DNA from 3 places in the Dactylosporangium sp. CA-139066 genome. Region 2 is predicted to be linked to each of the others. Evidence: riboswitches for the same ligand, from Rfam matches in the RefSeq annotation. Region 2 holds a riboswitch; each other region holds the start of a gene.
What was found. A riboswitch is a leader RNA that binds a small molecule or an ion and turns the genes downstream of it on or off. The one in region 2 is predicted to bind S-adenosylmethionine.
Positions count from the first base shown of each region.

Region 1: it holds a riboswitch for S-adenosylmethionine, as region 2 does, so the genes downstream of both, ACQEVU_RS14340 (N-acetyltransferase family protein) here and ACQEVU_RS54080 (aminotransferase class V-fold PLP-dependent enzyme) in region 2, are expected to answer to the same signal.
Region 3: it holds a riboswitch for S-adenosylmethionine, as region 2 does, so the genes downstream of both, thrC (threonine synthase) here and ACQEVU_RS54080 (aminotransferase class V-fold PLP-dependent enzyme) in region 2, are expected to answer to the same signal.

Region 1 is NZ_JBNJNH010000001.1:3,139,096-3,142,358, reverse strand. It holds gene ACQEVU_RS14355 (GNAT family N-acetyltransferase) at 57-569, shown strand; gene ACQEVU_RS14350 (hypothetical protein) at 570-962, opposite strand; gene ACQEVU_RS14345 (alpha/beta fold hydrolase) at 1,163-1,948, shown strand; SAM riboswitch class IV at 1,994-2,109, shown strand; gene ACQEVU_RS14340 (N-acetyltransferase family protein) at 2,129-2,683, shown strand; gene ACQEVU_RS14335 (discoidin domain-containing protein) at 2,738-3,263, opposite strand, start outside.
Region 2 is NZ_JBNJNH010000002.1:2,032,035-2,035,297, forward strand. It holds gene ligD (non-homologous end-joining DNA ligase) at 1-97, shown strand, start outside; gene ACQEVU_RS54080 (aminotransferase class V-fold PLP-dependent enzyme) at 478-1,671, opposite strand; SAM riboswitch class IV at 1,686-1,801, opposite strand; gene ACQEVU_RS54085 (PrsW family intramembrane metalloprotease) at 2,173-3,263, shown strand, end outside.
Region 3 is NZ_JBNJNH010000002.1:1,904,833-1,908,095, forward strand. It holds gene ACQEVU_RS53495 (ABC transporter permease) at 1-193, shown strand, start outside; gene ACQEVU_RS53500 (hypothetical protein) at 271-738, shown strand; gene ACQEVU_RS53505 (glucosyl-3-phosphoglycerate synthase) at 782-1,702, opposite strand; SAM riboswitch class I at 1,788-1,925, shown strand; gene thrC (threonine synthase) at 1,940-3,208, shown strand.

The DNA of each region.
Region 1 (3,263 bases), on a different contig from region 2:
TCCGGTGCTCTAGGCTGCCGCTCGTGGCCCTGCAGCCGATTCGCACGGAACGGCTCGTGCTTCGCGAGCCTACCGTCGCCGACGCCGCCGACGTGCTGGTGTTCCGCGGCGACCCGGACGTCCAGCGGTACAACGACGACCCGTTGCGCACCGTCGCCGAGGCGGAGGCGTTCGTGGAGTACCTCGTCGCCGAGTCGGCCGCCGACCTGCGCCGCCACTGGGCGCTGGAGCTCGACGGCACCGTGATCGGCCTGATGGGCCTGCACAGCTGGCACCGCCAGCACCGCCGCGCCGAGGTGGGCTGCGACATGGCGGCGGCGCACTGGGGCCGCGGCTACGCATCCGAGGCGGCCGCCGCGATCCTGCGCCACGGCTTCACGGCGATGCGCCTGCACCGCGTGCAGGCCCACACGATCGCCGCCAACACCCGCTCGGTCCGCCTGCTGGAGCGCCTGGGCTTCACCCGCGAGGGCACGCTGCGCGAGTTCTCCCTGGAGACGGACGGCCGGTACCACGACAGCGTGGTCTTCGGCCTCCTCCGCCCGGAGTGGTCCGCGCGGCGCGGCTGACTACCAGTCGCGCCACTCCCCGGCCAGGTCGGCCGGGTCGGCGCCGCGGCGCTCGGCGAGCCCCTCGACGTCGATGCCGTGCTCGACCAGGACCTGGTCGATGTACTCCGAGAGCTCCTCGCGGATCGTGGTCTCGATGCTGCCGTCGTCGGCGTCGTTGAGCGCGTTGGCCACCCGCTCGACGGCGACCCAGATCGCGCCGTCACCGCCGCCGGGCGGCCGGCCGGCGATCTCCCGCTCGTAGGCGACCAGGGCGGCGTCGACGGCCTCGGTGAAGTCGGGCGGGAAGAACGTGATGGCGTACGCCTCGTCGGCCGGCAACGTTCCCGCGGCCACGGCCGCCGACTGCTGCGCCACCTCGCGCCGCCACTTCTGGCTGGGCCTCTCGATCACGGCGGCCAGCGTACGCTCAGCCGTCGCCGTAGTGGACGACCCACTTCGCGGTCCGGACCCCGCCGCGCGCCGTGATGTCGCGCCGCAGCTGCTGCTCGGGCTCGAGCAGGGGCCATGGACGAAGTATCGATGACCACCACAGTTTCGGGTGCCCCGCCGTTCAGTCGTTTTTGTCGTACCCCGCGACTAGGGTCGTGTGCATGACGTACGCGGAGGTGAACGGGGTCTCGTTGTGGTACGAGGAGCATGGCGGCGGCGAGCCGCTGGTGCTCCTGCACGGCGGGTTCTGGACGGTTGAGCTGTTCGGCCCGTTGCTCGAAACCCTCGCCCGGCGACGGCGGGTCATCGCCGTCGAGCTGCAGGGCCACGGGCACACGCCGGACGCGGACCGCCCGTTGCGGTATGAGACGCTCGGCGACGACGTCGCGGCGCTGATCCGGCACCTTGGGCTCGAGCGGGCCGATGTGTTCGGCTACTCGCTCGGAGCGGGCACGGCGCTGCGGGTCGCCATCCAGCACCCCGACGTCGTGCGGCGGCTGATCGTCATGTCGACGCCGGTGCGGCGCACGGGCTGGTTCCCGGAGGTGCGCGCCGGGATGGCGCAGATCGGGCCGGAGATGGCGGAAGGAATGAAGGCCTCGCCGCTCTACGCGGCCTACGAGCGCGTCGCGCCGCGGGTGGAGGACTGGCCGGTCCTGGCCACGAAGCTCGGCGAGATGCTGCGCCGCGACTACGACTGGTCGGCCGAGGCCGCGCGGATCACGGCACCGACCATGCTCGTCTACGCCGACGCCGACTCCGTCCCGCCGTCCCACATCGCCGAGTTCTACGCGCTGCTCGGCGGCGGCCTGCGCGACGCGGAGTGGGACGGCTCCAAGCGCGGCCCCAACCGGCTGGCGATCCTGCCCGGCCGCACCCACTACGACGCGACGGCCGCCCCGACGCTGCCGTCGCTGGTCGAGGAGTTTCTGTCGCTGCCGGACTGAGGGGCCCGCAACGGGCGATCGATGATGGTGCTAGCGTTGGGCCGCGGTCATGAGCACCAGCGTCAAGCCCCGGCTCGCTGGTCGGCAACCCTTCGTTCGCGGGCGGGGTGCTCCGGGTGATGACCGGGCTCGGCGCGATGGGCGCCGGGCAAGCCGCGACGCCCGAGGGGTGCATGCCGAGTGATCGTGTCCGAGGTCGAGTTCCGTCCGGCGGGGCCGCAGGACGCCGAGCGGGTGGCGCTGCTGCACGCGGACAGTTGGCGCCGCCACTACCGCGGCGCCTACGCCGACGCCTTCCTCGACGGCGACGTCGAAGCCGACCGCATTGCGGTGTGGACGGCGAAGCTCGCCTCCCCCGCCGGCACCGAGACGGTGCTCGCCGAGCGGGACGGGCGGCTCGAGGGCTTTGTCCACGTCGTGTTCGACGACGACCCGCGGTGGGGCAGCCTCGTCGACAACCTCCACGTCGTGCACGACCGGCGCCGCGGGGGCCTCGGCACGCGGCTGCTGGGCCGGGCCGCCGAGGCGATCGGTGAACGCGCCGCCGGCGACGCGATGTACCTCTGGGTGCTGCAGCAGAACACCGCGGCGCAGGCGTTCTACGCCGCCCGCGGCGGGACGTGCGTGGAGACGGTGGCGGTGTCAGCGCCCGCCGGCAACCCGGCGTGGCTCAACGGCGCCCCGAACAAGCTCCGGATGGCCTGGCCGGACGCCGCAACCCTCCGCACCGCCTGACGTCACTGGCGGGGGCGCCGGGCCCAGCGGACCCGGCGCCCCCGATCGGCGAGGTCAGCTGCCGTAGACCTGGAACTCCCACAGCGAGTAGCCGTACTGCGTCGCGCGCTGCGTGCCGTACATGCGCACGTAGCGCCCGGAGCCGGTCACGTTGAGCGTCTGGTTGCCGCCCGTGCCGGTGGTGGTGCTGTAGATGTTCGTCCAGTTGGTGCCGTCGTTGGACGTCTGGATCTGGAACGCCTTCGCGTAGGCGGCCTCCCAGTTCAGGTTCACCTTGCTGATGCTGTGCGTGGCGCCGAGGTCGACCTGCAGCCACTGCGGGTCGCTGAAGCCGCTCGACCAGCGCGTGCCGGTGTTGCCGTCGGTGGCGTTGCCCGCCGCAGTGCCGGCGTTCTCGCTCGACGAGGCCGTGGTCGGGTGGCCCTGGGAGAGCAGGTTGCCGCCGCCCGTGCCGCCGCCGGGAGTACCGGCGAGACCGAACTCGTACAGCGAGTAACCGTAGGCGGTGGCGCGCTGCGTGCCGTACATGCGCACGTAGCGTCCGGAGCCGGTCACGTTGAGCGTCTGGTTGCCGCCGGTT
Region 2 (3,263 bases):
GGTCGAGGCGGGAGAACTGACCGCCACGGACCTGACCCCGTCCTATGTCCTGGAGCGCATCGAAACGCTGGGCGATCTCCTGCAAGCTGTCGACTAGGTCGCCGCTTTCGCTTTGGTGATCCGATATGTCCGCCACTTCGTGACGGACATATCGGATTTATCGGTTATATCCGGGTCGATGGTTCGCGCGGGGTGCACATCGCGAGGCGGCAGGTGGTGGGCTGTTGCCAGCGGTCGGCCGCGCGCCGGGACCAAAACAGGCCTGGGGCGGTCCCAGTCCAGGCGGCCCTGCGCAGCCCGCGGGGCTCAATCCCGCGGGCGAGCGCCGATCGTGCGCCCGGCTCCCGAGGGCAGTGCAGACCGCGGGGGAGCATCGACCGCGCGATCGCGGGCCGGCGCGCACCCCAAGCACCGCGGAGCGCGGCCGGCGATCCGTGGCCGGCCCGGCGTGCTCAAGGCGGTCGGCCCGGCAGGGCGCTAGCGCAGCGCGGCCAGGAGGCGGTCGACGTGCTCGACAGTGGTACCGATGCCGATGCTCGCGCGGATCGCCTGGGCCGGCGCCCGATCGGCGCCCTTGCGCGCGGCGGCCTCGGCCAGCAGGCGGCGGGTCAGCGGATGCGCGCAGAACAGGCCCGTGCGGACGCCGATGCCGTGGTCGCGGCCCAGCGCGTCGGCGAACGCCGCCGGGTCGCGGTCCAGCACGGCGAACGACACGATGCCGACCCGCTGGGCGTCGGCGGGGAACAGGCGCAGCTCCTCGGTGTGCGCCAGCGCGGCCAGGCCCGCGCGCAGGCGGCGGACCAGCGCCGCCTCGGGCTCCTCGAACGACCGCTCGCGCAGCGTGCGCAGGGCCGTGGCCAGGGCGACCGCGCCCAGCAGGTTGGGGGTGCCGGCCTCGTGGCGGGCGGGGCCGCTCGCCCAGCGCACCGCGGCGTCGTCGGACACGTGGGCGCTCGCGCCGCCGCCGGCCAGGTACGGCTCGGCGGCCTCGAGCCAGTCCGCGCGGCCCGCGAGCACGCCCGCGCCGAACGGGGCGTACAGCTTGTGGCCCGAGAACGCCACGTAGTCGGCGCCCAGGCCGGACAGGGACGCGGCGGCGTGCGGGGCCAGCTGCGCCGCGTCGACGGCGATGCGGGCGCCGAAGCGGTGCGCCACCTCGGCCAGCCGCGCCACCGGCCACACCTCGCCGGTCACGTTGCCGGCGGCCGTGACGCTGACCAGGGTTTGGCCCTTTCCGCGGTACAGCTGACGCTCCAACGCCTCGACGGCCTCCTCCGGCGACCTCGGCGCGGGCAGGCGGACCGCGTCGCGCCAGGGCAGGAGGTTGGCGTGGTGCTCGGCGCCGAACGTGACGACCGTGGTGCCGGGCGGGACGGCCCGCGCGAGCAGGTTGAACGCGTCGGTGGTGTTGCGCGTGAAGATCACGGTGTCGGCCGGGCCGTGGCCGAGGGTGTCCGCGACGGTTTCGCGCGCCAGCTCGTACTCCCGCGTGCACCGCTGCGACAGCGCGCCCGCGCCGCGGTGGACCGAGCCGTAGTACGGCAGCAGGTCGGCCACGACGTCGGCGACGGACCGCAGGCACGGGGCGGTGGCGGCGATGTCGAGGTTGGCGAAGTCGACGGACCGGCCGTCGGGCAGCTTGATCTCGCCGGGGGACAGCACATCGGACATGGGGCAGCACCCTTCGTTCGCGCTTGCCGGGCACACCGCGTGCCGGGCCGGGTCATCACCCGGGGCACCCCGCCGCGAACGCGAGGGTTGCCGGCCAGCAAGCCGGGGCTGTGCGCTGGCACTCATGACCTGACCCGACGGTACCGCGGATAAAGTTGCGGCATGAGCGAACTCCCGCCGACTGGGACGCCGGACTCGCCCTCGTCCGGTCCGCCGAACCCGGGCGACGGCTCGCCGGCTTCCGGCGCCGGCTGGGCCCCTCCGAGCTGGGCTTCTCCGGGCGGCGAGGCTTCGGGTTCGCCCGCGCCGCCGCCCGCCTCGGCGCCTCAGGTAGGCGCATCGCCCCAGATCGGGCCGGCTCCCGCGCCGGCACCGCAGGCCGGGCCGGCGCCGCAGGCCGGGCCACCGCCCCAGGCTGGGCCGGCGCCTCAGGCCGCGCCCAATCCGTGGGGGCCGCCGACGGGCGAGCCGGCGCCGGGGGCGCCGGCGCCGTGGCCGGCCGTGCTGCCGGGGCCCGGGGTGCCCAACATCACCGAGGCGGCCGAGCCGAGCACGGGGCAGCAGGAGTACCCGACGGCGGCGCTCGCCCTCGCCGCCGCGCCGCCGGCCAAGCGCTCCGACCGGCGGCGGCTGTTGATGCTCATCGGCGTCATGAGCTTCATCGCCCTGTGCGGCGTGGCCGTGCTCGCCTTCTTCGGGTTCAGCGGCGGCTGGACGGCGCTGCTCGTCGGCGTCGTGTCGGCCGTCATCCCGGTTCCGGTGCTCGTGACCTGCTTCCTGTGGCTGGATCGCTACGAGCCGGAGCCGGTGAAGTACCTCGTCTTCGTCTTCGGCTGGGGCGCCTGCGTGGCCACCGGCGTCGCGCTGGTGGTCAACACCGTCGGCAGCTACTTCGCCGAGCAGGCCGGCCTCAAGGACAGCCTCGTCGCGGTGCTGCTCGCGCCGCTGATCGAGGAGAGCATGAAGGCCCTCGGCCCGGTGCTGCTGTTCTGGCGCCGCCCGCGCGCGTTCTCCGGCATCATCGACGGCATCGTCTACTGTGGCCTGTCGGCGACCGGCTTCGCCATGGTGGAGAACATCCTGTACCTCGGCTTCAAGGGGTACGGCGAGACCGCCGACAAGACCGGGCCGGTCTCGGGCGCGGCCGCGCTGATCGCCATCTTCATCGTCCGGATCCTCATGACCGGCTTCGCCCACCCGCTGTTCACCTCGATGACCGGCATCGGGCTGGGCGTCGCGTCGCGCTCGTCGACCAAGGCGGTGCGCTTCCTCGCCCCGCTGGCCGGCCTGCTTACGGCGATGATGCTGCACGGCTCCTGGAACTTCATGTCGGTCACCGCGTCGGCCAGCGCCTGGGTGCTGCTGTACGGGTACTTCGCCGTGATGATGCCCATCTTCCTGTGCCAGGTCGGGTTCGCGCTGTGGCTGCGGGCCGGAGAGGGCCGGCTCACCGAGCGGGTGCTGGGCGAGTACGCACGGGCGGGCTGGTTCTCGCCGCCCGAAGTGGCCGCGCTCGGCACCCTGGGCCGAAGGATCTCGGCCCGCCGCTGGGCCAGACGCGTGGCCGGCGACGCGGGCGCCAAGGCGATGCG
Region 3 (3,263 bases), 130 kb from region 2:
CGACCAGATCACCGCGCTGGGAAACCTGCGCACCGTGCTGCCGACCCACTACGCCGACGCCTGGCTGGGCCTGCTGTCCAGCCCTATGCAGACCGGCGATCTGGTCAAGGGCTGTGTGGCTGCGCTGATGTACGCCACCGTGTTCTTCTCCCTGGCCTGGTGGCGCTTCCTGCGCAAGGACGTCGTCAGCTGAGGACGCAGCGCGTGGTGAGCTGAGGGCTGCGGACCCCTGCATGGACGGGCCGCTACCGGCCGGTAGGGTGCCCGTCCATGCGGATCTCCGCCCTCGGTGGCGCGTGCGTGTTGGTCGTGGGGCTCGCCGCCCTCGCGGCGGGCCTCTACTACGACCAGGCGCACCTGGTGCAGTGGACGCACTTCGCGCAGACGTCGAACCTGACGCAGGGGCCGACGGAGGTGGAGACCGCCCGCATCTTCACCCTGCTCGGCGCGATCGCCAGCGGGTTCGGGGCCGCGGTGGCGGCCGGCAGCACGCTGCTGGCCCGCCTCGGCGGCCGCACCGGCCAGTGGGTGCTGCGCCTCATAGCGGTCCTGCTGCTCGTCGTCATGCTGCTCATCGCCGTGGCCGTCATCGTCGGCTCGTTCACCGGCGACGACCCGGTGGCCGTCATCGAGACGCCGTGGTGGCTGCTCACCGCCGAGTGGGGCGCCCTCGTCCTCGCGGTGCTGGGCGCCGGCACCGCGACCGCGCAGCTGTGGCGCTTCGTGCCCGAGTCATGAGGCCGATGCTCGTCGTGGCCGGCGGCGCCACCGTCGCGGGGCGTCAGGCGGCCCCGTAGCCGGGGACCGTCCGGATCGGCGGGCGGTCGGGGTGGGAAACGGGCGTCTCTCGCGGTACCACCGCGGAGTCATGCCGCTCGAACTGCGTCAGCGTCGGCCAGAGCGCCCGCTCGGGGGCCACCCGGGCGTGGATCGTGTGCACGATCGTCGCCGCCATCCGCCCCAGCGCCGCCGTGTCCTGGTGGCCGTGGGTGCGCTGGCCGAGGTCGACCTGCGCCACCGCGTCCAGCCCGTGCCCGCGGAACGTGTCGATGAGCAGCCCCGTCTCCACGCCGTAGCCGGCCGCGAACGGCAGCGACTCCAGCAGCGTGCGCCGCGCCGCGTACTCGCCGGCCAGTGGCTGGACCACCCCGGCGAGCTCCGGGAAGTGGGCGTTGAGCAGCGGCCGGGCGGCGAGCTCGGTGACCCGCCCGCCGCCGGCCGCGGAGACGTCGAGCAGCGGCCGGTCGTAGAACGCCTTGACCATCAGCGTGGCCGGGTCGGCGAAGAGCGGGCCGAGCAGCCCGGTCACGAAGTGCGGGCGGAAGTCTGTGAGGTCGGCGTCGACGTACACCAGCACGTCGCCCTTCGTCACCGCGAGCGCCTTCCACAGCACCTCGCCCTTGCCCGGCCGAGACCCGGCCGCCGGCAGGATGTCGTCGCGGTGGTGCACGGTCGCCCCGGCCGCCGCCGCCACCTCGGCGGTGCGGTCCACGGAGCCCGAGTCGACCACGATCACCTCGTCGACGAGCGGCCCCAGCGTCCGTACCCCGGTCACGATCTCCCCGACGGTCGGCTCCTCGTCCAGGGCCGGCAGCACCACGCTCACCCGGGTATCGCCCTTCGCCGCGAGCACGTCCTCCTCCGGCCAGTCCCGCCAGCCGGACGTGCGCCGTGCGAACCAGTCCGCCGCGATCGGGTGCATGAGTGAACGCTAGCCCCGTCCACCCCGTGAGATGGCTCATACCCGGGCCCGGGTGGCGCCCCTTACAATCGGGGAACAACTGAATACCTCATCCAGAGGGGCAGAGGGATACGGCCCGATGAAGCCCCGGCAACCCCTGCGAGCGTCTCGATGCTGAGGCCCGCCCGCTCGCGGTAGGTGCCAAATCCGTCCTTGCGCGAAACCGCGCTCGGAAAGATGAGAGGAAGGCCTCCCGCCATGACCTCGACGCTCGGCGTCTTCACCGACTCGCCCGCCCGCAACCTCGTGTGCCGCGGCTGCGGCGCCACCTTCCCGCTCGCCGCGCAGCACGCCTGTTACGAGTGTTTCGGCCCGCTCGAGGTCGGCTACGACCCCGAGGCGCTGGCCCGGGTGACACGTGAGCAGATCGAGGCGGGTCCCCAGAACATCTGGCGCTACGCGCCGCTGCTGCCGGTCGGCGTCGACCCGTCCACCCGCGTCACCCTCGACCCGGGCCTCACCCCGCTGGTCAAGGCCGACGGCCTGGGCAAGGAGCTCGGGTTCACCGCGCCGCTGTACGTCAAGGACGACTCGGCCAACCCGACCCACTCGTTCAAGGACCGGGTCGTGTCGGTCGCGCTGACCGCCGCGCGGGCGCTGGGCTTCACGCGGTACTCCTGCGCCTCCACCGGCAACCTCGCCAACTCCGTCGCCGCGCACGCCGCGCGCGCCGGCGTCCCGTCGACCGTGTTCATCCCGGCCGACCTGGAGCCCGGCAAGGTCGTCATGACGGCGGTGTACGGCGGCGAGGTCGTCGCCATCGAGGGCTCCTACGACGAGGTCAACCGGCTCTGCTCCGAGCTGACGGAGACCGACGAGTTCGAGGACACCGCGTTCGTCAACGTCAACGTCCGGCCGTTCTACGCCGAGGGCTCCAAGACGCTCGGCTACGAGGTCGCCGAGCAGCTCGGCTGGCGCATCCCGGCCCAGGTGGTCATCCCGATGGCCAGCGGCGAGCTGCTGACGAAGATCGACAAGGCGTTCGTCGAGCTGGTCGAGATCGGGCTCGTGCCGCCGAGCGAGTGGAAGGTCTTCGGCGCCCAGTCGGCCGGCTGCAACCCGATCGCCAAGGCGCTGCACGACGGCGTCGACGAGATCACCCCGGTGCGGCCGACCGGCATCGCGAAGTCGCTGAACATCGGCGACCCGGCGGCCGGCGTCTACGCGCTGGAGGCGGTGCGCCGGACCGGGGGCTGGATGGAGTACGTCGACGACGACGAGATCCGCGCCGGCATCCAGCTGCTGGCCCGCACCACCGGCGTGTTCGCCGAGACGGCCGGCGGCGTCACCACCGCGGTGCTCAAGAAGCTGGTCGAATCGGCCAAGCTCGACCCCAACGCCGAAACGGTCATCTTCAACACCGGCGACGGCCTCAAGACCCTCGATGCGGTCGCGGAGCGGGTCGGCCCGACCCACCGTGTCAAGCCCTCGCTGAAGTCGGCCCGCGAGGCCGGCCTGCTCGGATGATTTTTTGAGCGACGATCATTACCGAGCGTTCAGATTGAGAGAGCGCTTCCAGACT